2 regions of the Psychrobacillus sp. FJAT-21963 genome follow, and region 2 is predicted to be linked to the other one. Evidence: riboswitches for the same ligand, from Rfam matches in the RefSeq annotation. Region 2 holds a riboswitch; the other holds the start of a gene.
The links. Region 2 has a riboswitch for cyclic di-GMP ahead of AN959_RS13345 (OmpL47-type beta-barrel domain-containing protein). Riboswitches for the same ligand answer to the same signal wherever they lie in the genome.

Region 1 (11,934 bases), on a different contig from region 2:
CATGCAGCATTAATTTATTTATATTTTGTCGTCTAGCGTATTCTTCGATTCCTTGCATTATACATTTACCACTACCGCGTTTTCGCTTTTCAGATAAAACACAAATACGTTCCACCTTACCTATACCGTTTACTATACGGAACCGACCAGTTCCTATCGAGTTTTCAGCATCGTATAGTAGAAAATGAACTGAATCATTTTCGTACTCATCTATTTCTTCTTCAATCGGTACATGTTGTTCATGGACAAAAACTTTTATCCGAATATCAAAAACCGTGTCTAGTTCTTCTTTAGTTTGGACAATCTTCACTTTCAAAATTTTTCAACTCTCTTTCTTAAGCACACTTATACTCATCATATAGGAGATTGTAGCTTATGTGAAAATATTCTAGTAAAAAAAAGTGATTATATTTCTAATGTCTAAATTATTATGATTCATGAAACTAAGTACAGGGTAAAGAATAGGAGAAGATAATAAGGAGGTAGAATAATGGAACATTTAAAAGCACTCGGTATCAAATTTGTTATGATTGCAGCGGTTCTTTTAATTATATTAACCCTGTTATTCGATGTTCCTTTCATGGATACCATATGGACTAGTTTAGTTTTAACCATTTTCGCATATGTATTGGGTGATTTTATTCTCTTTAGATTGGCTCCAAAACGATTGCGTAATATTATGGCTACTATTGCTGATTTAATCATAGGCTTCCTTGTCATTTGGTATATGTTAATTGCTCTAACAGATGCTAATGAGAATCTAGCAGTTGGTGCTATCATATCTGCAATTGTTATAGCATTAGGAGAATGGTTTTTCCATAAATACCTTGATCGCACAGTTTTCGTAGGAAAATATATATCAAAGTTGGATGAGGTTTCTGGAGTTGCTAAAAAGCATTAAAGTGAAGATAAAAGCATCAAAGTTCCTTGTGAAGGCTTTGATGCTTTTTGTTATTAACGAAGGACGATTTCGTGTTCGCCTTCACTATCGATTACAACAAGAACTAGGGAGTTATCTCGCTCGGAAACTGGAAGAGGGACTTGTGAGTATAAGTGGAAATTTTGCTCTTGTAAGGAGTCGATACTTGCACCTTCCAATTTAGATCCGTCTAATGATTCTGTTGTAGCTAGGAAATCAAATTCATGTTTGTTATCGTAAATTGCCTTAAACTTAACGCTTCCTAATTGATGACCATAACTGAATGAATCTAGTGTGTCATTACTGATAGTCCCTGATAAATGAAGGTAAATTTCTTTATCAGAAATGATACTTCGCTTGTCATCTCCTGTAGAGGATGCAAATTCTTTCGTGAACTCGGCATGATTGATGGTCATGACTATATCTCCGTCCTCATATTCAAATACGATATCCTCTTTTAACAGATTTTCTCCTTGAGGGAGAGCTTTTGTACTAGTACCGTCCGCTTTATCCTCTGATTTATTTTCGGTCTTTTCTGTTTCATCTTTTTGATCACTGTCTTCTGCATTTACTGTTTCAGTTGCTGAAACTTCTGTTGAAACATTTGCATCGGAATCTTCTTTATCTTCCGTTGACTCTTTGGTATCACCGCATGCTGCTAAAATCATGGTTATTGATACCCCTAAAAACAAAAACGCCTTCTTCATTTACCTCATCCCCATATCATTAATTATTTTCATATTATAATTATAGTTACCAAATTTTATGGCATGCAAGTGAAAATGGGTATAGTTGGTAAAAATAGTACTTTGGAATCTTATTAGTTTTGAGTCTAAGATACTAATGTATAAGTATTAAAGACTGTTTATATCGAAAAACACTTCTTTATATCGTTCATAAAGAAGTGTTAATAACAATTAAGATGTTTGCATAGAAAATTGAATGGAGTGGTAAATCTGTTGCCTAATGGATTCTATTGGCTTTCAAAGATGTCTTAAAATTAGATTGGGGATTATAATGTGCCCGATTGACTCTCGTTTTAAATGATGCTATATTGAAAATATTCTTATAAAAGGTGTGGTGAAGTATGTCTGAAGTAGGTATGAACTAATACTGATTTAGTTTAATAAGGCTTTTAAGAACTGGTTATATTCCAGTTTGTTTAAGTATGCCTTGTTTCACAGTGTCTATGAGCATTGTGAATACCTACCTTAAAGACTGCTTCCTTTTCCATATATTCGTTTAACATACTAGTATGTTAGATCGAAAAGCATGGCGGGATTTGTCCTGCCATGCTTTTTTATCTTTCATTGCTTGTTAGTTGATGATTAAATGCCTGGTGCAAATCACTAGGCGAATGCCCGCAGGAGCTTTCTATCCATTTTACGAATTAACGTGAACTTGGAATGGTAGGTGAGATTCTTGCGGGCATTTTTTTATTAATGACGAGCAAGTGTTTTACTCAGAAAATTGTTCAGGCGCTGTCGCCCAAGGTCAAATGCCAATTTGCTCCTGCGCAAAGCTTGTCGCAGAGGAGCGTTTCCGCAGGGGCTAGCAACTAAACGGGAGCTTTCTGTTTTTAAATTTAAGGAGGGTTACACATGAATATGATGACATATGAAAAATTACAATATGACGAATTAAAGGAAATGGTGAAATCACACTGTGTCAGTAGTTTAGGCAAGGAATTACTTGATAAGCTTCAACCAAGCACGAATATTAAGGTGGTACAAGACAGGTTAAATGAAACGACAGAGGCAAGAAAGCTATTGGATGCTGAAAGTCATCTTCCCCTAAAAGGTGTTTCCAATATAAACTTGCAAATGGAAAAGCTTGAAAAGGGAATGATTTTAGGTCCTTCTGAGTTAGTTGCTATATCTGACTTCTTGAGAGGATGTAGAACGATAAAGAAGTTTATGTTGGATAAGGAGTTTTTTGCTCCAGTTCTCCATTCTTATTCTCATTCCATGATGGAATTTAGAGATATCGAAGAAAATATTAATTATTCTATAAAAGGGAATAGAGTAGATTCGGAAGCGAGTAAAGAATTGAAACGAATTCGAAATCAAATAGATAAAGTCGAAGATAAAATTGAAGAAAGGTTAAATAAGTTTTTGAAGAGTAGTGCTAATAAAGAGTATATTCAAGAATTTTTTATAAGCAAAAAGGATGATCGTTTTACAATTCCTATAAAAGCTTCCTATAAAAATCAGGTAGCTGGTACAATCGTTGAAATGTCTTCCAAAGGATCTACGGTGTTTATTGAACCTGCTGCAATTTCAAAACTAAATGCAGAATTGGCTGTGCTTAAAGCAGAGGAGTCTATAGAGGAGTACCAAATTTTAGCGACTCTTTCAGGTAGTGTTTTAGAGGAAAATAGACAAATAAACATCAATATTGAACTGATTGGTCAGTATGACATGATTTTTGCGAAGGCGAAGTTTAGTAAAAGAATGGATGGAATCGAGCCGAGGTTAAATAATCATGGATATATTAAACTGACGAATTGTAAGCATCCGCTTTTGTCTGGAAATATTGTGCCGTTAGATTTCGAGATAGGAAAAGGTTATCGTAGCCTAATTATCACAGGACCAAATGCTGGTGGAAAAACTGTCGTTTTGAAAACGATTGGAATATTAACATTAGCTGTCATGTCAGGATTTCATATTTCGGCCGATGAAGGTACAGAAATAGCAGTGTTTGATCATCTTTATGTAGATATTGGTGACAATCAAAGCATTGAAAACTCCCTTAGTACTTTTTCATCTCATATGAAAAATATCTCAGAGATTATGAGTGCGTCCACGAATAACACGCTACTACTTTTTGATGAAATTGGAAGTGGGACCGAACCGAATGAAGGAGCTGCACTAGCCATTGCTATCCTGGAGGAATTTTATCAAATGGGGTGTATTACAGTGGCTACCACTCATTACGGAGAAATAAAACGCTATTCGGAAATTCATAGTGACTTCATAAATGCAGCAATGCAATTTAACAGTGAAGCGTTAGAGCCGATGTATAAGCTTTTAATAGGTAAGTCAGGAGATAGTAACGCGCTTTGGATTTCGAAGAAAATGAATTTACGTGAAAAGGTACTTCAAAAAGCACAGCACTATATTGAAAATAAAAATTATGATTTAGAACGGGTAAGAGACAATAAAGTAAAAAAGCCGGTACAAATCACAACTAGGGAAGAGCACACTTATGAATTTGAAATGGGGGACAGAGTAAAAATAATGGAACAGAACGATTCGGGAATTGTGTATGAGAAAAAGGACAATTTCAATAATGTATTAGTGTTCTATAATAATGAAATTATAAAGGTGAATGCAAAAAGAATAGAGCTTGAAGTAAAAGCTACAGAGCTTTATCCAGAAGGATATGATGTCAGTACTTTATTTATAAGTTACAAAGAACGGAAATTCCAACATGACATGGAAAGAGGATCTAAAAAAGCGTTGAAGAAAGTTTCTAAAGAAATAAAGAAAGGGCAAAGTGAATGCTGATTTGTTAAGTATATATAAGTAAGATTGGGTAAATATAATAACGATTGAATTTTAAAAGGAGGTAGAAGCAATGAATGCACAACGCGCAGAAGAAATTGTTTTTTCGCCTGATATGATTAATGTAACCTATAACGGTGAAAATATTTATATTGAACATGTAGACAAACAAAATGGAAAAGCGACAATCCATTCCCTTGATGAACCAGAAAATAAACAAAGTGTTTCTGTCACAAGCTTAATGGAACAGTAACATAGTTGCACTTACGTATAAAAAAGCACCCTATGAGGGCAACTGAAAAACTCTTCGAGGTATCTCTTAGCGAGTATGTGAACGAAATCGTTCACATACTCGCTTTTTGTCTGGAACCGTTGTAACTCACAAATAATGGGGGTGCTTTTTTCCTAGCCGAAAGTACGCAGGAAAATTAGTTAAAAATAGATAGATATCTATAATCTAGTAATATATAATTATCCTTGATAGGGACTTGCATTATTTAGATGTAGGTACTTATTCCGAAAAAGGCAAATTTGTCGAAAGATGAAGACGCAAAGTTTCAGACCTAACGCCTAACGGCTATGGTGGCTGAACTACCGAAGAATATGGATGAAAACTTGAAATAAAGTTCAATTCACAGTTCTTCCTTGTATTTCTATTTTTAATAGGAGAGAGGAGTTTTTTTATGTCCAATTTTAAAGGGAATTTGCAAAAAACACTGCTTGCATTTATGTTTGTTGCTTTCATTGTGTTTCTTGTAGGTGTTAGTCCTTCATTTGCAGAAACGAATGATTCCACGACAACAGTAGAGGATGACTCAGAAGTGGAATCTGGAGTTACGGATGATACAAATGATACGGAAGAACCTGCATTATTACCCGGTGATTTTTTCTATTTTCTTAAATCATTGCAAGAAAGTGTTCAATTGGCTTTCACATTCGATGACATGAAAGAAGCAGAATTGCTTAGCGCATTAGCGGAAGAGCGAATTCTAGAAGCGACAGCATTATTTGAACAAGGTGATGAAGAGAAAGCAATTGAAACACTACAACTAGCGATTGACCAACAAGACGAAGCTTTAGCTAAGTATAAAGAAAGTGTAGAACAAGACAATCCGGATGAAGATGCTAATGAAGATGATCCTGCTGTTGAAGATGATGCAACGGGAGAAGAATCCGAAGTAGATTCGGCTTATGCTGATTTAGAAGCAAAATTCTCATCAAATCTTCTTGCTTTACAAGCAGCATTAGAAAAAGTAGAAAATACAAAAGCTAAAGAAGCACTTGCTAAAAATGTTGTAAAAGCGGAAGAAAGATTGGCTAAAAAGATAGAGAAAAAACTAGCTAAGCTTGAAAAAGAGAAAGAAGAAACTTCAGAAGAAGAAGCCACTGAATCTGAGGAACCGATAGAAGAAGTAGAATCAGATGATGCTGTTGCGGATGAAAACACAACAGATTCAAAAGAAGAAGTACCTCTAGAAGAGGAAAATGAAGTACAAAAAGAATCTACGCAACAACCAGTAACTGCTTCAGCGGTTATGGTACCTAAAGTTACAGATACTAAGAAACCAGCTGCACCAAAAGTACAAGAAGCATCTTCGAAAGCTGAGGAGAAAAAACAAGAGGCCGCTAAAAAAGTGGAAGAAGCAAAATTAAAAGCCGAAGAAGTAGCTAAAAAAGCTGAAGAAGAGAAAGTAAAAGCAGAAGCTAAGCAAAAAGAAGCAGTAGCGAAAGTAGAAGCTAAACAAAAAGAAGCAGCAGCAAAAGCAGAAGCTAAACAAAAGGAAGCCGCGCTTAAAGCTGAAGAAGCGAAAGCAAAAGCTGAGGCTAAACAAAAAGAAGCAGCAGCGAAAGTTGAAGAAGAGGCTTCAAATGCTGCAGCAAAGAAACAAGAAGCAGAGGCTAAACAACAAGGAAATAACGACAAGGAAAAATCGAATAACGGGAAAAAAGACAAAGAGGAGTAAACCCCCTTTGTCTTTTTCTTTATTAAAAATAATATCTAAATTTTCAGTCATTATAATCTATAGTGTTACACGATGCACCTGTTCTTTTAAAATCTGTATATTTCCAAGTACGTTCTGTGAGATTTCTAATGTAGCTTCAATTGCATTAGCTTTTTCGTTTGATAATTGGTAGATAATGTCATTAAATAGAAGCTCCATCTCATCTAGTATAGCTAAAGCGGAGACATTATATAGTCGTACATTTTCATATTTCCCAGGTTCAAAAATGGCTGTATCGATATATGGTTTAAAATTATTCAGCATTTCGGGAAGATTCGCAATCATTCTACCAAAACCTTTTCGGAGACCTTCCACAGTTACTTCCATCTCCTCAAGAGGTTCTAACGCACTTTGAACAGCTCTTCTAACTCTTTCCTCGTAATTAGTGAACAAACTAATGAGTAAGCTTACAGGGTTTCCATACAAACCGACGTTTAAAGCAGCCTTAACTGCGATAATAATTGCCGACAATGCAGTTTCTATTAAAAATAGCAATGCTTCTAAGCCCAATAGTATTGGAGTTAATATGGATATTCCGATTGCATTCATATGATTATGGGCTAGCTCCACTTGAATCTCTTTTATTTTCATTCCAACTACTACATAGGAAGAAGACTCAATCTTAAAAACTTCTGTATTTTGCACGGAATCTACGCCATCTTCTAAAGTAGAACCTGAATGAATAGAACTTGCCAAATTACGGTCTTTGTTGTGAAAAGAAATTGCTATGTCATGAACCTGAGTCTCGTAAGCATTTAATTGTTTATATACTTTATCCTTATTTTCATTGACGATGTTATAGTGAGCGTTTAGTTCCCCTACAACCGCATCAACAAAGAGGTCTTTCCCTCCTTCAAATAACTTTGGAATATCATGCTGAACAATGTTCTGTGCGTTTGCCACTAAGTTATCAACATCTACTTTTAACTGATGTAAATATGCTTTTGCAGGAGCAAAGAGGCCTTCAACATCTATATCAATCGAAAAGATAAATTCAATTATTTCTGCTGGCTTTGAGTTTAAAATGCTATTCAGAACTCTACACCTAGCCTCTGCTGAATCTAGAAGTAATAAAAGCTCATTTATGCACTCTTTAATAATCATTCCTGTTTTAGCAATACCATTAAATACCGGATCGCCAGCAAGCTCTTCAAACATATATTGAAAAGTTTCCTGCAGCCTCGTAACTCGTTGATGAAATCGAGCACTTTCATCCGAGACTATGCTTACAGAATTTCCGATATAATCTCTGACATTAGTGATACGGCCTTTTACATGATCCCTGATTCCATCGGAAAGCAACAGCATATTTTCCTTGTTTATTAGAATCTTTTCAGTCTGTCCGCTATACAAAGGAGAACCGGTCCATATACTAGTTACAATATGATCATCAGCTCCTACGTAAATAAATCCATGTCCAGGCTCACCTTTTATGCCTATTTCTATTTTAAAATTTCCTTCTGTATCTGCTTCTACGTAGCCAGTATGATTGGACCCTAGCATTGAGAACATTGGTATTCCATTGTTTATTCCGTATTTATTGCCTGGAATTCGATCTCCCATTCCAATAGACTCTTCTGTACCAGTTAGAAAATCATACTTACTATAGTAATTTGTAATGTTGGTATAATCTTTAGTAGGATCGACCATACCAGATGGAAGTATTGCAGGATTTAACGTCACGGCTTTTACTTGAGGATTTTCGATGGCTACAGCGTTCGTTAAAGCACCAGCAAGTGAATTTCCTGAGACAGAAGAAATGTCCCCATATTTATTGTTCATATGCTGAAAATAAGCTTTTGCATCTTGAATTTGAGCGGGAGGAACGTCGCTTAACAGCTTTGTATTAGTCCCAATCCAGTCTTTGTCAAGTTGTTCGCTCCCGACAAATACAACGGATAGCTCTTTCGTTTCAAAATTTTGAATGGTTAATGCATCTAGCCCGGAGGATGTATCGTAAAGAGTATGAATAACATAAAATTCTTTTCCATTAACTTGTAGGATATCATTAACTTCGTATTTTTGGTATGCATGATAGCCTGCTAGCTCCACTAAATCTTTGTCATTCGTATTCGGACGAGTTACGTTATTTATAATAGTCATAGGTTATATTCTCCTATTCCTTCATAATTTCATTAATCGTAGTTTCCTCTATACTGTTATCTTTTGAACCATGTCCGTACTTACTATTAATTAAATTATCGTGTAATAAAAGAGTATAAGCACCCCTTGGCAAACCATCCATACTTTCGATTTCAGATACTATCTGTGAATAGGTAACTTTATCTGGTTCGACATCCTTTTCTTTCATGAATAGATTTATAGTAATTTTTACAGCTTCTGTTTCAAATTTATTTTCATCAAGGAAATTTCTGAGCTCTTCTTTACTTACATTTTGGTTTTCTAAGTACATAGAGTTAAGATGGTCGAAAACGTCAGTAAAAAAACTCATATAGTAATAGGGGGTCGAGTAACCAGAATCCGTTTTTTCTACCGCCTCTTTAGTTTTACCAACAACAGGATATTCTTTCGTTATTTGGTTCATAAAATTATTTAAGTTGGCCATTTCCTCGTCATAAGCCATTGCGAATAATCCGCCTGATAAGGCATTTTCTATTTGGCCTTCCTGTGACCACACGCTGTCTGATTTTACTGTTTTACTTTGTACATCTATCGGAACAATAGCAAATGCTTGAAAATTTGGTTCTCCCACTGATTCTACGAATACTGAAACACCATCAACCGCACCTACTAAGTTATGGACAATTACTTCCGTTTTATATTTTTCACTGAAGAACTTTTTTACTGCTACTTCAATTTCATCACGATTTGCTTCTGCGATTTTATCCGTTTCCTTACCATTCCTCAATGCATATCCTTCACCTGTATACTCCTGAACGCTCACTAGGTTTTCAGTCTTTAAAGCAATTCCGTGACCTCCTGTTGCGGCTACTGGTTCTTTTTCAGAGCTTTTTGTATTCTCAGTATCCATGTTACATCCTCCTATTAATACGGTTATGCCTAGTCCGATTGCTAAGGCTTTTTTGTTACTTCGCATATAATTACCTCCTAACGTGCAAATCTTTCGTTCAAAATATCCTATTTTTACTAATTGTATAAAAAATTTTAGATAACTGAAAACTTAATCCTTGTATTTTATTTGAATTTTGAAAAAACAGGTGAAAGGATATGACTTGTAAATAGCTAGTGAGGACTTTTGTTATATAGGTCAGTGGGATAAATATACTTATACTTTTTTCTTTCAAAGTGATATTTATAAAATATTAGCCTCTGTTGGGTTAATCGATTATTAACAGGGTACAATAATTGATGAGCTTTAACTATTGTAAGGAGGAATTTGAATGGACGATAAAATGGGTGGCATTGAAGTTGGAGAAATTCTTACAGTTCTCGATGAAGAAGATCGTGAACAAGAAATTGAAGTGATTGGTATGTTAACTATTGAAGAAAAGGAATATGCGGCAGTTGCATTTGCGGATGATGCGCAAGAAGAAACAGTCGAAGAAGTGGATGTGTTCTTTTTCCAAATTATTGATGGTGAGGAGCTAGCGGAAATAGAGACGGACGCTGAATTTGAGAAAGTATCCGCGGCATTTTTAGAAGCACAAGAAGAAGCAGAAGACTTTGATGAAGAAGATGAATAAACAGTTGTGAAGAGAGGATATACTCCTCTCTTCAGACTGTTGACAAACTCGAATTTATCTTTATATAGGATAGATTGATTTTCCGAAGCTTACCGCTCGCTTTCCGCGGGCGAGCGACGAGTCTCCTCCGTAGCTCTCGCTTCGTGCGGGGTCTCGTCTGTCTCGCTTTTCCCGCAGGAGTCGAGCGGACGCTTCTCCAAACCAACTTAGGTAGAATAATCTTGACTTAAATGAAAATATGACAGAAAGTCAGAATAATGAACTAGACCAGTTAGCCAAATTTCTTTTGCCAACAATCTGAAGAGAGGATACATTCCTCTTTTTTTATTGCAACTTTTCTATTATTATCGAGAGGATGATGGCTATAATCCTTCGCGACAACCTGTGTTATCTTGAAACCGATTGTATTTTTTCATCTCATTTATTGTTTCTTCTACTTCCATTAGGTATTGGTCGAATACCGCATTGTTACCTGATTCGCTAAAATTCTGTTTATCAATAGAATTAAGCAACGCAAGGACCCCTTTAAATTTAATGTCATCAAAACCAGGGACCTCAGATTGGCCCTCGATTTCCCCTTTTAGTATGATTTGTCTTTGTTCATTTTCCATGTGAAATATAAACTTCTGTATTTCATTTATTTCCATTAACTATCTCTCCTAAATTTTACTCATTACTTTACATAATATATCCGAAAGTAACGGTATTAACCCCATCAATGGAGGAACAATAGGATTTATAGAAATTAAGGAGGTGACATCCATGAATGCTGAACGAGCTCAAGAAATAGCTTTTTCGAAAAGTATGTCTAATGTAACATTTAATGGAGAAAGGGTTTATATTGAACATGTGGACCGAGATAAGGATTTGGCAACCATTCATTTCATTAATGATCCAAATAAAAAGGAAAGTGTTTCAGTTACGAGCTTAGTTGAACAATAAGAAAATCATTATTGAACTGGACCAAAAAGAAGGTGCAGTTCTTTTCGTGTATTTAAAGTAAAACGAAATCGGTACAAATTAGTATTTATTGTATAGTAAGAAAAGCTATGGTAAAATGAAATTCACTTTAAGAAATGGAGGTTTTCCTTTTGACAGCATCTATGAGACTAAGAAACCAAACTTTGAACCGTTAATTGAATATGGTCAAGGGCTCTGCCTAAGTGTGGAGTAAATGGGATTAGTCTGTCTCTTTAGGAAAACTTTATTTTACGTTTAACAAAAAAAGAGAGGGTGAATCTACCCTCTTTTTTTGTTGTCTAAAAATAGTAGTGTATGTAATTATTCGATTTGAGCAAAAAAGACCTTAACCATTTACTTTAAATGCAGGAAATATATAGAAAAGGTCGTGAATAAGATGAATACGGAATATGAAAATTGGAAAAAGAATATTATTATCTTTTTAAGTAGCCAGACGATATCCCTTTTTGGTTCCTCACTGGTTCAATATGCAATTATGTGGCATATAACACTCACTACACAATCAGGAATGATGATGACACTATTTATATTATGTGGATTCATCCCTACATTTATTTTATCGCCTTTTGCTGGAGTGTGGGCAGATCGATACAATCGGAAGGTACTCATTATCTTATCAGATGGACTGATTGCTATAGCAACTCTCGTAATGGCAATTGTCTTCTTAATGGGATATGAGGCTATTTGGCTATTGTTTGCCATGTCAGCTATTAGAGCAGTAGGAACAGGTATTCAAGGTCCAGCAGTAGGGGCTATTTTGCCGCAAATTGTTCCAGAGGATAAGCTGACGAAAGTAAGCGGAACTAACGGAAGTATACAGGCTATTATAATGTTCGTGTCTCCTATGGTGAGTGCGGCAT
Region 2 (19,026 bases):
GAAGGTTATCAAGTATTTTGTGCATATGATGGCGACGAAGCATTAAAAAAGGTAGAAGAATTTCAACCAGATCTAATGTTATTAGATATTATGCTTCCAAACAGAGATGGAATGGAAGTTTGCAGAGAAATTCGTAAAAGATATGATTTTCCGATCATTATGCTAACTGCAAAAGATTCGGAGATTGATAAAGTACTTGGCTTAGAATTAGGTGCAGACGACTATGTCACGAAACCATTTAGTACGCGTGAGCTTATTGCACGAGTAAAGGCAAATATGAGAAGACATCAAACACTTCAAGAAGACACTGAAGTAATAACAAATGATATTACCATAGGTCCACTAACTATCCAACCAGATGCATACTTAGTGTTAAAGAGAGAGGAAACAATTGAATTAACACATAGAGAATTTGAGTTATTACATTATTTGGCCAAACATATTGGACAAGTGATGACTCGTGAACATTTGCTTCAAACGGTTTGGGGTTATGATTATTTTGGTGATGTACGTACAGTCGATGTAACCATTCGACGTCTACGGGAAAAGATTGAAGATAATCCAAGTCATCCGACATGGATTGTAACTAGAAGAGGCGTTGGTTATTACTTACGAAATCCTGAACAGGAGTAGAGTGCATGCAAAAGGTTGGTTATTTCAAATCAATTCACGTAAAAATTGTCTTGATCTATGTTTTATTGATCATTATAGCCATGCAAATTATAGGTTTGTACTTTGTAAAAGAACTCGAGCAAACATTAAGAGAAAACTTTCAAAAATCTATTTCGGATCGAGTAAGTCTTCTAGAATTCAGTGCTAGAGAAGAAATTATAAAAATAAGAAGTGAAGAAGACGCAACTTTAGAACAAAGTCTGCGTTCTATTTTGTCTGGACTAAATTCGAATGATATAAAAGAAGTTCGAGTGATAGATGCAAGGTATCAAATTCTTGCCACATCGGATATTAACAATCAATCAATCGTGGGACAACGATCTCTAGATGATTTAGTCAGATTTTCTATCACTGCTGAAACTGATTTTGATAAAATTTCTCTTAATCCGGAAACTAAAAAAAGAATTTGGAGACTAGCAATTCCTATTGTAGATAAAGGGGAAGTAATAGGATCTTTATATATTGAATCGAATATAGAAAGTGTATTTGGTCAAATGAATGAGATTAACCAAATTCTAGCTGGTGGAACAGCAGTTGCTCTAGTAATCACTATTGTGCTTGGGATATTAATAGCACAAACGATTACACGACCTATTTCGGATATGCGAAGACAAGCACAGGCAATGGCAAAAGGAAACTTTTCAAGAAAAGTACGTGTTTACGGAAATGACGAAATTGGTCAGCTTGCTATTGCCTTTAACCATTTAACAAACCGATTACAAGAAGCACAGTCAACAACAGAAGCCGAAAGAAGAAAGCTTGCTTCAGTTCTTACCAATATGACAGATGGGGTTATCGCAACTGATCGTAAAGGGAGAATCATTTTAATTAATGATCCAGCACTTAGATTATTACGAATACCAAGAGAAATGGTTTTAAACCGTCCTATTATTTCTGTTTTAGGAATTGACGCATCTGAACAGTCATTTGAAGATTTGATATATTCGAAGGAATCTATAACTCTGGACTTTAGCACGTATGAGCGACCTTTTATATTACGTGTAAACTTCTCGGTTATACAAAAAGAAACTGGTTTTGTGAATGGATTAATAGCAGTTCTTCATGATAATACCGAACAAGAGAAAATCGATATGGAGCGTAGAGAATTTGTAGCGAATGTATCACATGAGTTACGCACTCCACTCACAACAATGAGTAGTTATTTGGAAGCATTGGCTGATGGTGCTTGGAAAGATGAAGAGATTGCCCCATCCTTTCTACAAGTAACTCAAACTGAAACACAACGAATGATTCGATTAGTAAATGATTTACTTCAATTGTCCAAAATGGACAGTAGAGATTATGATTTAAATCGAGATATTGTGAATTTCAACCAGTTTTTTAATCGTATTATAGATCGGTTTGAATTATCAAAATCTCAAAATGTAACATTTCATCGAATGCTACCCGAAACACCTTACTATGTTGACATTGATACCGACAAACTTACACAAGTAATTGATAATATTATTTCTAATGCATTGAAATACTCCCCAGATGGTGGCAATATTCGCTTTGGAATAGCTATGAAGGACCAAATACTGAAAGTAATGATATCAGATGATGGTATGGGTATACCTTCTGATAATGTTGATCGTATTTTCGATCGTTTTTACCGAGTTGACCGTGCAAGAGCACGATCGATGGGTGGAACTGGACTAGGTTTAGCAATTGCCCGGGAAATGATTGAAGCTCACGGAGGGAAAATTTGGGCAGAAAGTGAAGAAGGGCATGGAACGACTGTCTTTTTTACACTTGATCTTGTAATGGATGAGGAAGGTGAATGGGATTGAAGTATATTGAACAAGTAAAATCAGTTATTTTACTTTTACTCATCCTATTAAGTTTAACTTTAACCTTTACTATTTGGACTTTTTCCCCATCGTACGATACGAACGAAACGCCTGTCGTAGATATTGCGATTGCGGAGAAAAAGAAAATGGAAGAAATAATTAAACCATATCGTCTTTTATATAGTCATGATGAAAGTTTGACAGGATCTACATCTCCACTTATCCTTGACAAAGTATTTAGTTCTATGAAAATGTGGGAACTACAAACGGTAGAGCCTTTAAAGAACAAAGTTAGTATTCAACAAATTAACGAATTCATTCGGACACCAAATCGATTGACCTTCTTTTATCCTGCAGAGGTGCCGATTAAGACATTTAGTAACATATTGTCTTTTGATGATCGGAATTTACCGAATGCTTCGTTCAATCGTTTAGTAATAGACTGGAATAATACTTCAGAGGATGAAGTCCGTTTATATTTTATAAATACAATAAAACCAAAAGTTTATACAACGCACGTTGATAAAGTGGATAGAGAAACATTTTCAGCAGATATTTATAAACAATCAATCAACCTATCGCCGTATAATGAAATAGAAAGACCGGGTCAACTTTCGCTCTATGCTTCTAATAATCCAGAGAATGTAATGGGTTTTACGTATATTTTAGAAGAAATAGCACCAGAAAGGTTTAAAAATGCCCTTTTCTCCAATCCAAGTCTTGTTCGAAGTAATCCATTAGGAACGAGTGGACAGGAATTCTCTGATGACAGTGCCTTGATGAATGTTAAGTTTATGTCAAAAGAATTGGGCTATGTCCATCCGTCTTCTGAGAGTGATAAAGCTGGCAATCCGGCAGATATCATCCAATATACTGTAAATTTTGTTAATGAGCATAATGGGTGGACAGACGATTATCGATTCAGTCGCATCAATCCGGCTACATTACAAGTTAGTTATCAACTTTACTTGTATGGAATGCCTGTTTTTAGTAAAGACATGTCAACAGAGATCTCACAATTATGGGGAGAGGACCGTGTTTATCGATATAATAGACCATATTATACATTGAACGAATCTGCCCGTATTAAAACAAGAGAAGTACCATTATCATCTGGACAAGCTACTTATGATCTGATTTCTACCATTTCTAATATAAACATGTCCTCAGTGGATGATATTGTGATTGGTTATAATTTGACTCGGGACGACGAACAACCATTACTTAATCTAGAACCTTCATGGTACTATTTGATAAATGGACAGTGGAATCGAGTATCCCCAGAATTACTGGGAGGTGGCAAGTATGGATTGGAATAAAACAAAAACTATTTTTATTATTGTGTTTTCCATACTTAATGTATTTTTATTTTCCCTTTATTTAAATAGATACAATGAGGCATTGGATTTAGAAGTAGCGAGTGATGCACCTATTGAGGATAGACTTTTTCAAGATAATATTACGGTTCCAAAAATGGATGTAGATATAAAAGAAGCTTCTTACGTTTCGGGAAATACGCATAATTTCATTTTAGAAGAATTAGAAGAATTACCAAATCAGACGATTGTAATAGATGGTTCTAAACTAACGAGTACGTTTAATAAAGCCATTCCGATTACGGAAGTAAACACAGTTGAAAAGATAGTTAGTGAAAATGTATTACGTGGAGACTCGTACGATCTATGGAAAAAAGATGATGAAAACAAATCTGCAACCTTCTTTCAAAAAGTAAATAATCGATTTGTTTATTACAACAAAAATGCGACTTTAGTTGTTTATTGGAATGATCAGCAAGAGGTAGTTCGATATGAACAAACAATATTGGATGATTTAGAGAATTATAATGAAGACAGGATCTTAATGGGTTCTATGCGAGCGATTAAAGTATTATATGATCATGGTCACTTAAAACCTGACTCTGTAGTAAAGGATATTAAACTAGGTTATTCACAACTATTAGAACTAACCGAAACACAAGTATTTTTACCAACTTGGCATATTTTAGTTGAGCTTGCAGATGGAACGAAGGAAGATTATTTTGTAAACGCCATCGAAGGAAGTATTGTTGAAATCCAAAAAGATCCAGAACAAGCTGTTGACAAGTAAGGAGTTTTAACGATGAGATTTAGTGTACTGGCAAGTGGTAGTAGTGGAAATGCAATTTATGTGGAAAATGAAGAGCATTCCTTTTTAGTAGATGTAGGACTTAGTGGGAAGAAGATGGAACAACTATTTAGTGAAATAGATCGGGATATAAAAAAACTCTCTGGTATTTTTATTACACATGAGCATAGTGATCATATTAAAGGATTGGGTGTAGTTGCAAGAAAATACGGTGTACCTATTTATGCAAATGAAAAAACATGGTCTGCTATGGATTCTCTCATAGGAAATGTACCAGTAGATCAACGATTCCAATTTGACATGGAAACGGTAAAAACATTTGGAACAATTGATATTCAGTCTTTTGCTGTCTCACATGATGCAGCAGATCCGATGTTTTACGTTTTCCATGAAAATAATCGAAAGCTTGTATTAATTACAGATACCGGTTATGTAAGTGATCGGATGAAGGGACATATCAAAGGAGCAGATTCCTTCGTTTTTGAAAGCAACCATGACGTAAGCATGCTTCAGATGGGACGCTATCCTTGGTCGGTTAAGCGAAGAATCTTAAGCGATGTTGGACATGTTTCAAATGAAGATGCTGCTGTTGCTATGAGCGAAGTAGTGGATTTCAAAAATACCAATATTTATTTATCCCATTTAAGCAAAGATAATAATATGAAGGACCTTGCTCGTATGAGTGTGGCACAAACGCTTCAATCTTGTGGAATTGTTGCGGGCGAATATGTACATTTACATGATACCGATGCCAATAAGCCTACTGAGTTAGTCCTAGTATAAGTTCCAAAAGCTATTTAATGCTTTTGGAACTTTTTTTGTTCTTTCATTTAAGTTTTATTCAACTTTAAAAAAATTTTCATCTTATTTTAATGTAAGTTGGGTAAATTACTAATACAAGCATATATGTTAGAAGAAAGGGAGATGAAAATGGACGAATATAATCCATATGAACCAGAAAAACCAGAAAAACCAGAAAAACCAGAAGAGCCAAAGAAGGAAAATAAAAGAGGTCTAGCTGGTTATTTTTTTAGTGCGTTGGCAGGCGTTATGGTTGGTGCATTGCTCGTTTGGTTTTTAATACCTTCAGTTGTAACGAACCTACCATCAAATAATGAAATCAAATCAAACAATACAACACAGGAAACCAAACAGCTTTCTGTTGATGTGACAACAGACGTTACAGGGGCAGTTGAAAAGGCCTCTGGTGCCGTAGTGGGTATTACTAATATTCAGTCGGTTACTGATTTTTGGAGTAACTCTCAATCTACACAAGAAGCTGGAACAGGTTCTGGAGTTATATATAAAAAAGCTGGTGGAAAAGCTTACGTTATAACAAATCATCACGTTGTAGAAGGAGCAAAATCTCTAGAAGTAACATTAGTGGACGGAACAAAAGTGGATGCAAAACTTGTAGGAAGCGATATATGGAGTGATTTAGCAGTTCTTGAAATGGATGACGCTGGAGTAGATGCAGTGATTGAATTTGGGAACTCAGATACACTTAAACAAGGAGAAACAGTTATTGCTATTGGTAACCCTCTTGGTTTAGATTTTTATGGATCGGTTACAACAGGTGTTGTATCTGGTAAAGATCGTGCAATTCCAGTTGATTTGAATGGCGACCAAGTGGTAGATTGGCAAGCAGAGGTTTTACAAACAGATGCTGCTATCAACCCTGGTAACAGTGGAGGAGCTTTAATCAATTTAGCAGGTCAACTTGTAGGCATAAACTCGATGAAGATTTCTGAATCAACTATAGAAGGGATTGGACTTGCAATTCCTGTTAACACTGCAATTCCAATTATTGAAGATTTAGAGCAAAACGGAAAAGTAAATCGTCCTTCTATGGGTATTACTCTTTTAGACTTAACCAATGTACCTGCATTTCATCAAAAAGAAACATTGAAATTACCTGCTGAAGTAACTACAGGGGTAGTAGTCGATGAAGTAGTTCCTAATTCGCCAGCAGAAAAAGCAGGAATGGAGACGTATGATGTCATTGTTGAAATGGATGGAAAGAAAGTAGAAGATACGATCGATTTACGAAAACATTTATACAATGAAAAAGAAATTGGAGAAGACTTAAAAGTTAAAGTATATCGCCAAGGAAAAGTAGTGGAGCTTACATTGAAATTAGTCGAAACAGATGCATTATAAACATGTGGATAACTTTCAAATGTAAATAAAAGATTTACACAGCGAGTAGGATGAGAAAAGCTTGTCTTTCCTACTCGCTTTTTGTTTGTTAAAATAGGCTGTGGATAAGAATGTACGATTTGTGTATAACCCTGGAGAAAAATAAGATAATGAAAGGAAGCGAAAAATTGAGAATATTCAGTTGCGAAACGCATATAAATCAAGCTTTAGATATGTTTGTAGCAGAACAAAAAACCTTCCCTATGTTAGAACAATTAGCGGATGAAGAAAAGTTATCCACAAAATGCACATACTGTGATGTCGCAGCAGTATATATTGTAGCTGATGAAAAATAGAGCACAATATGTAGATAACTAATGTGGATATGTGGATAAGTAATGTGCATAACTTGTTTGTAAATGAAATGTAAAGGTGGATAACCTGTGAATATACAAATTATCTCGGTCGGAAAATTAAAGGAAAAGTATTTGAAATTAGGAATTGACGAATACACAAAAAGACTAAGCAGTTACGCAAAAATAGATTTGGTGGAAGTGCCCGATGAAAAAGCGCCGGAAAACTTAAGCGAAGCAGATATGGAAATTGTGAAGAAAAAAGAAGGAGAACGTATTTTAGCGAAAATCGGAGCAGATACTTACGTCATTGCTCTAGCAATCGACGGCAAAATGAAATCGTCGGAGCAGCTTGCAAGTGACCTGGAATCACTCATGACGTATGGGAAAAGCAAAATTGCCTTTGTTATTGGAGGATCTCTAGGTCTACATGAGGAAGTAATGAAGCGATCAGATGAAAAGTTGTCATTCGGAAAGATGACATTGCCACACCAATTGATGAAGCTAGTGCTAGTGGAGCAGATTTATCGAGCTTTTCGGATTATTAAGGGAGAACCGTATCATAAGTAAGTGCGGTTTTTTCTGAAGAAGATATAGCACCATTCCAACATGTGTGGAAGGTGCTGTTTTCATTAGATGAACATTTGTTGCATGAAGGCTTGTTTTTGTTTATCAAGTTCTAGGAGGAAAGACTGTTCAATGCTAATTTTCTTATCATACGTATTCAAGAAGTCTGAAATCTTTTGTTGTTCTTCTTCACAGCAAATCTTGACTTTAAATCTTACTTGCTTGAGAACCATCCCATAAAATCGTCACTTGGTTATTATGTTTATCCTTCATCCGCATTTTATTCGGAGCAAGAACGATATATGCAGTAAATAAAATCAAAAGGAATCGTTTTAGATTTAGTGGATATCAATTATCTCAATCATTTTTACCTCACGAAAATGTAATTGGTCAACCATTTTGGGCACTAATAGAAACAAGAGATGGAAAGGTGACAGGTACATATGTATGTGCACCATCTGACTCTACAGAAAAAATAATACCTTTATTTTACTCAAAAAGGGTGGCAAAAAAATATTTATCTTGTATAGAAGATAAACATGCTGTAGTTAGGGGAGTAAATCAACAACAGTTAAAAGCACTATTAACTATGATAGAAAAAACTGGACAAAATGATGTGGGCTTTATTGTACTTCCTTTTGTTGCAGATAGTCCTGATAAATGGATGGCTATTTCAGTAAGTTTAGAACAATTAAAAGAGGACTATGTAGTTAATTGATAATATAAGATTGAAAGGCTTTCTCTAAAATGTTTTGCTGACTATGTAATAAAAACATTTTGCATTTTCGAGATGTACAGAGCTTTTTAATGAGCTTAATCTGTGAAGATTCAAATAATGAATCTGATTTATATAGTATGTATTTAAAAAATTGGAGGGAATAATTATTGAATCAAATAGAAATCTACAAAACCGCACTTAGAGATAGTGAGGTGAACCATATTATAAATAAGTGTGGTTTTTCAGAAAACAACACAACACCAGTCCTTTATTGGATTGGTGCTGTGTTAAATTAGTAATTAACCTAATATTTCTAGAATCCCTTGGCTCATTTGATTAATTTGCGCCATCATCGATTGAGATGATTGCAAAAGAACTTGATCTTTTTTCAATTTAGACATTTCTTTCGCCATATCCGCGTCACGTATAGTTGACTCAGCTTTCGTTAAGTTTTCCTCAGCGTTTTTAACGTTGTTGTAGGCGTGTTCAAACTTATTTTGATATGCACCTATAGTTGATCTTGCATTTGATGCTTTCAATATTGCATTGTCAATTTTAGTAATTGCTAAATTTGCATTCTCTTGAGAATTAACAGGTAGAGGATCGATATTTAGTTTCTCCACCGTTACATTAGGTATTGATACTCTAACACTTTGTCCAGAATTACTTCCTACTTGTATATCTAAATGTAAGAACAAATCTTTTTCTTCCTCTGTTTCACCAAAAACATTAAGTTCAAACACTCCACTATCATTATTTGGCCAGTTAATACCATAATTCTCGGGTCTATAATCGTATATATATATTTTCCCACCATCAGACGCTAACTGTGAATAGTGTTTTACAAAACTTGTTGCGCCATTTGGTAGAGTATTCGAATTAGTTGGAGTTGGATCATACACAAATCCTGGCTGACCATAAGCTGTTTCAATTATTTTATTGACTAAATCAGTTCCGTTTGCAATTGTACTCACATCAACTTCCATCACGGGATTAGGAGCATTTAATCTTGATGTATCTGGATTACCATTTACAAATTTAATACTATAGGTTTGATTACAAGTACAACAAGTATAGGAAACTCCTTTTCCATCTAACTTAGCTACATCACTAGCAGAGTTAATATTGCTAAAATCAATCATAGCACTAGCGTAATCAATTGAATTGTATGTATATTTATCCGTTACTCCTCCACTTGTTGTAACTTGTTGAACATATTGAGCTATAGAACCAGATGTTATACTTTTTCCGTCTTTATCATACTTTCCGGCAAGCAAAAACATGTCATTAAATTCCGTATTAGAAGCAATATCACTTATTCCTTTTATTATTTGGTCTACCTCTTGTTGTCCTTTTTGTCTATCATCATCTGTTAAAGTATCATTTGAAGCTTGTACTGCAAGTTCTCTAAGTCGCTGTAGGTTTGGATCCAAGATATTTGCTAATCCCCTATCAGCTGTGTTAATTAAAGACAATCCATCTTGAATGTTCTCCCCAGCTTGATTCAACCCGCGAATTTGTGCACGCATTTTTTCGCTAATACTTAAACCGGCAGCATCGTCAGCAGCTTGATTGATTTTATAGCCTGAAGAAAGTTTATTTAAAGTTTTATTTAATTCAGTATTTGTGTGGTTATATCGATTTTGTGTAAACAAACCTTGATTATATTGAATCCGCATTTTCTAGCTCCTTTAAATATCATTGTTAGTAAAATAATACCGCAAAATTCCAATATAGTCCATTTGTTAGTGAGTAATTAGATGTTTTGTTGTGTAGGGAAATGTATATTGAGGGTAATAAAACAGACTTATATTTGTAATTTCAGAACTATACTATAATTAATTATGGAGAATATGAATGTTCGAGTTTTATATCCTTTTTATTGCATATTCTAAGAACCAAAACTATTTTAAGTATTCTTTTTATTGAAATCGCCTTTAGAATAGTTACGGAAAACATTATCATAAGTAAGTGCGGTTTAACGAGAAGACCACCTGGAAAGTTGATACGACAACGATTTAGGTGGTTTAGTCTTTTATATTATGCAAATAGTCAAGTCAAGTCGAACAATGCTGAATCAAATGATAACGTAAGGAAATCTTGGTTTTGTCATCGGTGAGGTGGAGAGTGGGGGCCACTGTCTTTTGCCGATTCTTACCGTGCACTCTGACTTCGTTTTAATTGATCTATTAATGCCCGTAGTAGATGGAATTGAAGCAAAAGAAAAGTTTAGCGAGGGCTAATTGAACAAAAGAGTAAAATTCACCATTTTTTTTAAAATATATAACTGGAAATGTCGGATTTTGTAGGATTCAATAAGTTTTCCGTAAAATATTAGTGTAAAGCTTTCTCCTAGGGATGAAAGCGCTTACCAATGGGAGAGGGAAACTTATTGATGGAGAAAAAATTAAAATTTACTAAGGCATATCAAATTTTTACCGTGCTAGTACTAGGATTTATTGTTGGATTATGAGGATGGTTTCCTTGTGTATCGCCATTAGTTTAGGGTGAATCTTTTGTATAAGGAAAGCAGTTGCAAACTTTGGATAGGCAAATCTGCAGTGAGACGATTGCAACACGTCAGAGCTTTTTTACCGTGCAGATGAGCTCGGCGGCACATATGTGCAAATGACAAAACGACAAGCTTTAACATATCAGAAGTTAACCAAGATCTTGATGAAAACGGCTGAACGGTTCGGCTGGGGGGAACTTCATCAATGAAGCGGTAAAGCTTTTTAGAAAGGTGAAGATATATGATTGAACTCAATCAAATTACAACTCTGTTCCTTGCAGTAGCTCTCTATTTGTTAGGAATGGCACTTGTCAATCGGATCGGATTCCTTAACCGGTTCCTGATCCCTGCGCCTGTTGTCGGCGGTTTGATATTCGCTACTTTAGCGCTAGTGTTGAAAACTACGGGGATTGTCGAGATTACATTGGATACATCGCTACAGACGCTGTTCATGATCGCCTTCTTTACCACGGTCGGCCTTGGGGCAAGCTTTAAGCTCATCAAACTGGGGGGGAAGCTCTTAGTCATCTACTTGCTCTTGTGTGGCGTCACGGTGTTCTTGCAGAATGTCATCGGTGTTTCGTTTGCTCAATTGTTTGGAATTGACCCACTGTTGGGTGTCATGGCCGGAGCAGTTTCGATGAACGGTGGACATGGCGGCGCTGCGGCATACGGACAGACGATTGAGGACTTGGGCATTTCCTCAGCCTTGACGATAGGCATGGCCGCCGCCACACTTGGCCTGATTTGCGGTAGCCTTTCCGGCGGTCCGGTTGCGCGGTACCTGATTAAAAAACATGACTTAAAGCCGGCATCGGGTAAAATAGAAGGCTATGTAGAGAAAGATGAGAGGCCGATTCAAGAGTGGTCGTTCATGGTCCAGGTCGCCCTCCTCACGTTCTCCATGGCAGTGGGAACGTATCTTGGTGATTTGTTTACGAATGTGACCGGCTTCGTCCTGCCGTCCTATATCGGGGCGATGTTCGTGGCGGTCATTGTTCGGAATCTTACCGATCGCTTTATAAAGGGCACGGTAAACATGAAGGAAATCAACTTAATCGGTGACGTTTCGCTTGCGATCTTTCTATCAATGGCACTGATGAGCATCAAGCTGTGGGAAGTCGCAGATCTGGCACTACCACTCATCGGCATTATACTCATCCAGGTTATCTTCCTCGTCTTGTATGCCATCTTTGTGATGTTCCGAATGCTTGGCAAGGATTACGATGCGGCTGTTATGATCTCCGGATTCTTAGGCCACGGGCTGGGTGCAACACCGAACGCAATGGCGAACATGTCCGCGACCGTGAGCAAGTATGGTCCTTCTCGCACGGCGTTCCTGGTCGTGCCAATTGTCGGTGCATTCCTGATCGATGTTGTATTTAGCGCACCGATCATTATCACGACCATTAACTTGTTCAAGTGAGTTATTGGAATGACTGTTTCCAGATTAACTATCTTTGATTTAATAATAAAAGCTTCTAGCCCTTGTCTATCGGCTGGAAGCTTTTTTGTATAAGAAAGGATGAAGAGGCAAAAAGTTATCTTCTAGAAGTGAGAATCCTTACGTCAATATTTTTTATACCCACTAAGTCCGCTTCTCGCTCACCTATTAAGGCAAGCTTATTTGTTAGCACACGTATCACACCTTCTAAATATTATAAGTGTTTATTGGGAAAACCGCATTTACATTAGGTACGGCGAACCGTATCATAAGTAAATGAGGTTTTTAGAAAAAGTTTGATGGGAGAAGTGCTATTTTGATTTTTGAGTGACTAGATGAACATTTGTAACATGAATGGTTGTTTTTGTTCAATCAGGATTTTCTTATCAAAATGAAAAAAATCCTGATTGAACACAACTACAAAAAATGGTTGAATCCTCCATATGCACTTTTGTTGACTTTAATATTCGCCTTTAATTACAAAAAATGAGCCTCGAATTGTTCCAGCAAGTTTAGACTTCTGCCTAGCAAACTTAAACTTTCCTTCTAATTCCTTTGGTACTTCCATCCCCTCAGAAAGCTTAAAACCAACGGCCCGTTTCTTAGGGTCATCAACCGTATACATGACGTTGATTGCAAGACCATCCTCATAAAAGACGTAGGCAAATTTGATATTTTCCACTTGAAAACGTGAAGTCTCTAAAGGTTTGGCAGCAAACTCAATTTCACGTTCTTCTTTCAAAATTCGGTTCACATAATCAAGGGTCTCCTGACTTTCGCTAGCAGGTACAACCGTAAATTCATGCTTATATTTGTTCATAAAGTAACGGGCCTCGTTCGCACGTAAACCAGCAAGCGCTTCTACTACAGGTGAAGACTCTAAATCAACCGTAGACACATTTTTAAAATCAACTATATAGGACATTTCCCAACCCTCCATTTATCTTTTTTTAACAACAGGAATCCACATTTCACCAAAAAGTCCAACCCTCTTTATAGTTTGCGGCTCTTCGGACGTAGCGCCCATGAAGCGATATTGAGTGCAGCGTATGAAAGAGGAAGGATAACATGAAACCCGTATTCACCATAATCGTTAGCAAACGCATGAGACAAAGCCGCACCAGTCATTAAAAAGAAGAGACCAGCGTGAGCCCATTCTTTAAGTCTAGGAAAGCGTGGCACGACGATAGCGATGACTCCAAGTATTTTCCAAGTCCCAAGAATATTCGTGATGTATAATGGGTAACCAATATTCGTCACTAACTCAATGTTTCCCCCCAATTGCATCAGTTGCCCGATACCACTTAACGTAATTGATCCTGCGAGTAGTAATGTGACTGACCAATATGCAATCAAATTTCCATTGAGCTGGGTTTCTATCTTCGCGGTTGTTTCCGCACCAATAACCTTACTCATTTGATCCCTCCTAATCATTGTTTTAAGTGAAAACTTATTAAACGTTACAAATTTTCTGAATAATAAACTCCTAAATAGACACCTCCCTTTATTTCCTAACAACAGGAATCCACATTTCACCAAATACTAAGCCGTTTCGCTGCCCCATCACAACAGCTGTATTTGGGCCACCAACATAGGCAACATTATTTGCTTCTGGCAAGGCTTCTCCAAAGGCAATGCCAGTAAGTTTGTTACTCAACTCTTCATCTGTATTCGCTTCTCCTTTAACAACGAGGTATTCTCCCTTAGGAAATTGGATAACTCTAGTTGCTTCTGGTAATGTTCCCTCTGTCATGACACCAGCATAATGCATCATCTTGTTATTCACGGCTTCGTTAACGACGAAAATGTATTCATTTGTGGCTAGGGCTTTTAACGTGTCAAGCCGTCCATCTTGTTTGACTGACTGCCAAAAGTCTGCCTTTTCCTTGTTTATGCCAGCATAGTCTGTGTAATCGCTCGTAAGCTCAGTTCCCAAACCTAAAACGATAAAGCTGTCTTTTTCTTCTAAAGTATAATTTGCCATTTTCAAAACCTTCCTCTTTTTTAAAGTTTATCAAATGATTTGTCTTTTCACTTGATGAGTTTATAATAGTCTTTAATAGTGTCAAAAAATGATACTGTTTAGGAGGTCCAGATGAAAAAAGTTGAACGGATTAATATCATCATGCGGTATATCAACAACCGATCCCACTTTACAATTTCTGAGATCATGCAAGAATTTAACATCTCTCGTTCAACCGCTATTAGAGATATCAGAGAAATTGAAGCCATGGGGATGCCCCTTGTTGCTGAAGTTGGAAGGGATGGAGGGTATTTTGTCATGAACAATTCTGTCCTGCCCACTGTCCGCTTCACCGATAATGAGATTAAAGCTCTCTTTATTGCCTTTATGGCCACAAGAAATCAACAACTCCCTTATCTAAAGAGCCGTCAGTCTTTAGCTGAAAAATTACTAGGCCTCATTTCAGAAAACCAGCAAGATGACCTCGTTCTTTTAAATCAAATCTTGCTTTTTGAAGGAACTAACCCTAATAATCCCGACCTACTTGATCTGTCAGACCTCCCCCATCCTATTTTAGAAAAACTTATCCAAATCCTTCTTTTGGATCGCTATTTATTGATTACTATCGAAGAAGAGAAGATAGTAAAGACTTATCCAATTTATCTCTTGCACCTTTATCGTGAAAAAAGCCTTTGGCTGATTGAAGGATTTGACTTAAAGGAAGAGAATAGGGATATTTTTCCTGTCGATAATCTCACCAATGTCGAGCCATACTCTACGAAAAAAAGATTAAGTAAGAAAAATATTTTAGAAAAACTAAGTAAGCAGGAAGAAGTAATCAACCTTGTCCTTGAACTTGGTCCAAAGGCAATTGCCCAGTTCAAAAAATACCATCCTTTAAAAGTTTCAATTTCCTATACAAATCCTTACCAAACCACAGCCATTCTAAAGACTTTTATCAATGTTAATAATTCAGGAGAATTGACCGAAATAACAAATTGGCTGCTTTTCCTAGGCGAGGATATCAAGGTCAGGGAAGTGCCAGTAGAAGTCTTAGAAGGTTTACATGAGAGAGTATGTTTGTTCTGCACTTAAGCCATGCGGTTAAAAGCCAAATAATTTTGAGCTTGGCCAATTGCAGTGCCTCTCAATTTTGCACACATTGGGGAGATATATACTTCTGATTAGTGTAAATACTTTGAGAGGTTAATAGCATTTTTATCAGTACTGTTCTTTATTGAATTTCTAGTAAAATCATTTTAACAAAAAAGGTAAAAACCTCATTTAGATGCGTTGCGGTGAACCTTATCATAAATAGAGGATGTTTTAGCCCCGAACTAGTGGGGTGAACCATATCCAAGTTAATTAGATATTAGAATAAAGACAAACCCTAAAAAAGTGTAGGTGAAATGAACCCAAAAAGTTAGACACTTTATTTGTAAGGATTGAGTTCGGTATTGTACCGGACTTAATCCTTTTAATTTTTCCTTAATTTGTTTGTGACTGTAGTATTCAATATATTGTTCAAGTTCTCGCTTTAAGTGTTCCATGTTTTCAAACTCTTGTAAGTAAAGCAATTCTGATTTTAAGAGACCGAAGAAGTTTTCAATTACTGCGCTATCGAGGCAGTTTCCTTTACGAGACGTACTTTGTGTAATGCCATGTTCTTTTAATGCGTGAGCGTCTGATAGTGCCACCCTTGATCAGAGTGAAGTACTGGGGCACCTTCTTCGGATAAGTGAGTGAAGGATTGTTCTAACATCTTTGAAACAAATGGATAAATAGGGCGTTTTTCAACGTTATACGCAATAATTTCTACGGTAAACAAATCAAGTACAGGTGATAGATAAAGTTTCTCACCAAATAAATGGAATTCCGTCACATCCGTTACCGATCTTTCGTTTGGTTTTGGCACAACGAAATCACGTTTTAAAATATTTGTCGCAATCTTACCGACGTTTTCTTTGTATGAGCTTTTGACGTCGGGAAAATGGTTCATTTATGCTCCGGAACTATGAGTGAAATTAAAGGTGTGGTTCTTTCGTTCTATACATGCTACTTAATTGTAAAAAACGCAGATCCATCTTTATAGGAATTTAGACATATGCAAGTGTGACTATTTAATACTAGAGTTAAGTATAGATAGGTATAAAAGCAGTTTCACGTATGTGGCTAAGGTATTATGATAGCCTTGTAACATATAAAATAATCAAGTGAAAAAGGCAAACCACGAGAAATCGTGTGACGCAAAGCCAAGGGCCTGGACCACGCTAAGTGCTATGTGGATGGCAGCCGGTTACCGCAAGGATTCAGAGTCCTTTTATTATGAGCCTTGTTAAGAGGCTTATTTTTATGCGCGTTATTCCTTATTCACTACTGAAAGGTAGGGTAAAGAACATGGGTAAAAGTTTATCAAGTAAAATTTCAGCATTACTAGCATTGGTGTTAGTTTTGCAAGTTTTCCTGTTTCCAATGAAAAATGTTTTGGGAGCAACAGATAACAACCTTCTGCCGCCAAGTAACCTTGCGTACCAACATATCACACCAGATGATGTGAAGCTTACTTGGAGTGCGATAGTTAATGCTACAGGCTATAAAATATATGAAATTACAGAAGGTCAATTAACACCACGTGGTACAGTTACTACGAACAGTTATACGATTAATGACCTACCAGAAGGATCGTATACATATGTCGTTTCAACGTTAAGTGCGAACGGAGAATCTGGTCCTTGTGCACCGATTACGGTGAACGTTGCTTATCCAACGATGACAGCTCCAACACTTTCTTACACTTTACAAAATGCAAACGACATTAACTTGAGCTGGACGACTTCTCAGTATGTAGAAGGATATAAAGTGTACCAAATTGGACCAAATGGAGAGCAAACATTAGTTACTACAGTAACAGGTAAAACGTATACGATTTCAAATGCTCCTGAAGGGAATTTCACGTACGCAGTTTCTTCATTTAACTCTAAATATGGAGAGTCGCCAATTTCTAATACTGTGGACGTAACAATTCATCATCCAGAAATGGCAGCTCCAACGAATTTGACGTATACAATTGCAAACGTTAATGACGTAACACTGAAATGGACTGCTTCTTTACACGCAACAGGTTATAACGTATATCAAATTGTTGATGGGCAAAAAATATTAAAAAGTACTGTAACAGGAACGAGTGTTACATATACGAATACTCCTGGTGGGGAATACGTATATGAAGTTCATTCTCTAAATAGTCGTTTTGGTGAATCGGCAGAAGGAAGTCAAGTAACAGTGAATGTAGGATTGGTAACGATGCTTCCTCCAACAAACTTAACGTACACAATTGCAAATCTTAATGATGTTACGTTAAAATGGAACGCTGCTGCAAATGCGACAAGCTATAAAATTTATCAAATTATTGATGGGCAAAAAGTATTAAAAAGTACAGTAACAGGAACGAGTGTTACATACACAAAATTACCTGCTGGAGATTATGAGTATGTAGTGCATTCTGTAAGTAGCCGTTTTGGTGAATCGGCAGATGGAAGCCAAGTAAAGGTAAACATCGGAGAAGTTGCGATGATGCCGCCAAGCAATGTTACGTATTCAATTGCGAATGGAAACGACATTGTTTTAAAATGGGACGCTGCTACGAATGCGACAAGCTATAAAATATATCAAATTATCGATGGAAAAAAAGTATTAAAGAGCACAGTATCGACAACAGCTGTTACGTATGCAAACTCTTCAGCAGGAGACTATGCTTATGAAATTTACTCTGTAAGTAGTCGTTTTGGTGAGTCGGCAGAAGGAAGTTTAATTTCTGTAAAGGTAGAGCCTGTTGTAATGGCAGCTCCAACGAATCCGACATATACAGCAGCTAACATTAATGATGTTACATTAAACTGGGATGCTGTACCGTATGCCACAAGCTATAAAGTGTATCAAGTTATTGATGGACAAAAAGTATTAAAAAGTACAGTAAATAATACAAAAGCAACGTTTACGTATTTACCAGTAGGTGATTACAAATATGAAATTCATGCTTTCTCTAGCCGTTTCGGAGAATCAGCGGAAAATGCGAAAGTTTCTTTCGAGATTAAGTTCCCACAAATGAGTCCACCGGCAAACTTAACGTATGTTATTAAAAATACTACTGATTTCACTTTAAGTTGGGATGCTGCAGAAAACGCGACAAGCTATAAAGTGTATCAAATTATTGATGGACAAAAAGTGTTGAAAAACACTGTTACAGGAACAACTATTAGCTATACAAAGATGGCACCAGGTGAATACACGTATGAAGTACATTCTGTAAGTAACCGTTTTGGAGAATCAGTAGAAGGTAGTACAGTTTCTTTAACATTAAATGGCGTAGATTTACCTGCACCAACAAGTTTAGCGTATACAATTCTTAATGGAAATGACATTAAGTTGACGTGGACAGCTGTTACAGGTGCTTCGAGCTATAAAATTTACGAAATTGTCGATGGTCAAAGAATTTTAAAGAGCACGTTAACAGGAACGGCTGTGACTTATACGAACCAATCAGAAGGCGATCACAAATATGTTGTGACATCTTTCTCGTCATTGTTTGGTGAGTCATCAACTGCATCAGAAATTACAGTTCCTTTACAGTTCCCGAATATGGATGCACCAAGTTCTTTAACATTTAAAATTGTTAATGGAAATGACGTTTCTTTAACTTGGGGAGCAGTTCAATATGCAACAAGCTATAAAGTGTATAAAA

Region 1: it holds a riboswitch for cyclic di-GMP, as region 2 does, so the genes downstream of both, AN959_RS21035 (DUF5667 domain-containing protein) here and AN959_RS13345 (OmpL47-type beta-barrel domain-containing protein) in region 2, are expected to answer to the same signal.

Annotation. Positions count from the first base shown of each region.
Region 1 covers NZ_LJIY01000003.1:117,938-129,871, forward strand. Annotated here, with positions in the region: gene AN959_RS10185 (GNAT family N-acetyltransferase) at 1-316, opposite strand, end outside; gene AN959_RS10190 (DUF2512 family protein) at 491-901, shown strand; gene AN959_RS10195 (hypothetical protein) at 955-1,626, opposite strand; gene AN959_RS10200 (endonuclease MutS2) at 2,521-4,428, shown strand; gene AN959_RS10205 (small acid-soluble spore protein H) at 4,499-4,678, shown strand; cyclic di-GMP riboswitch class I at 4,940-5,024, shown strand; gene AN959_RS21035 (DUF5667 domain-containing protein) at 5,109-6,389, shown strand; gene AN959_RS10215 (SA1320 family protein) at 6,447-8,531, opposite strand; gene AN959_RS10220 (DUF1672 family protein) at 8,545-9,486, opposite strand; gene AN959_RS10225 (DUF1292 domain-containing protein) at 9,791-10,093, shown strand; gene AN959_RS10230 (hypothetical protein) at 10,456-10,740, opposite strand; gene AN959_RS10235 (H-type small acid-soluble spore protein) at 10,856-11,035, shown strand; gene AN959_RS10240 (MFS transporter) at 11,451-11,934, shown strand, end outside.
Region 2 covers NZ_LJIY01000005.1:189,017-208,042, reverse strand. Annotated here, with positions in the region: gene yycF (response regulator YycF) at 1-633, shown strand, start outside; gene walK (cell wall metabolism sensor histidine kinase WalK) at 639-2,465, shown strand; gene AN959_RS13415 (YycH family regulatory protein) at 2,456-3,784, shown strand; gene AN959_RS13410 (two-component system regulatory protein YycI) at 3,771-4,571, shown strand; gene AN959_RS13405 (MBL fold metallo-hydrolase) at 4,584-5,372, shown strand; gene AN959_RS13400 (S1C family serine protease) at 5,520-6,749, shown strand; gene AN959_RS13395 (CxxH/CxxC protein) at 6,917-7,084, shown strand; gene rlmH (23S rRNA (pseudouridine(1915)-N(3))-methyltransferase RlmH) at 7,172-7,651, shown strand; gene AN959_RS13385 (hypothetical protein) at 8,079-8,366, shown strand; gene AN959_RS21890 (hypothetical protein) at 8,534-8,662, shown strand; gene AN959_RS21370 (flagellin) at 8,666-10,045, opposite strand; gene gltS (sodium/glutamate symporter) at 11,120-12,304, shown strand; gene AN959_RS13370 (hypothetical protein) at 12,783-13,247, opposite strand; gene AN959_RS13365 (DoxX family protein) at 13,316-13,738, opposite strand; gene AN959_RS13360 (GyrI-like domain-containing protein) at 13,827-14,306, opposite strand; gene AN959_RS13355 (YafY family protein) at 14,418-15,380, shown strand; partial or broken gene AN959_RS21745 (IS3 family transposase) at 15,725-16,257, opposite strand; cyclic di-GMP riboswitch class I at 16,497-16,589, shown strand; gene AN959_RS13345 (OmpL47-type beta-barrel domain-containing protein) at 16,683-19,026, shown strand, end outside.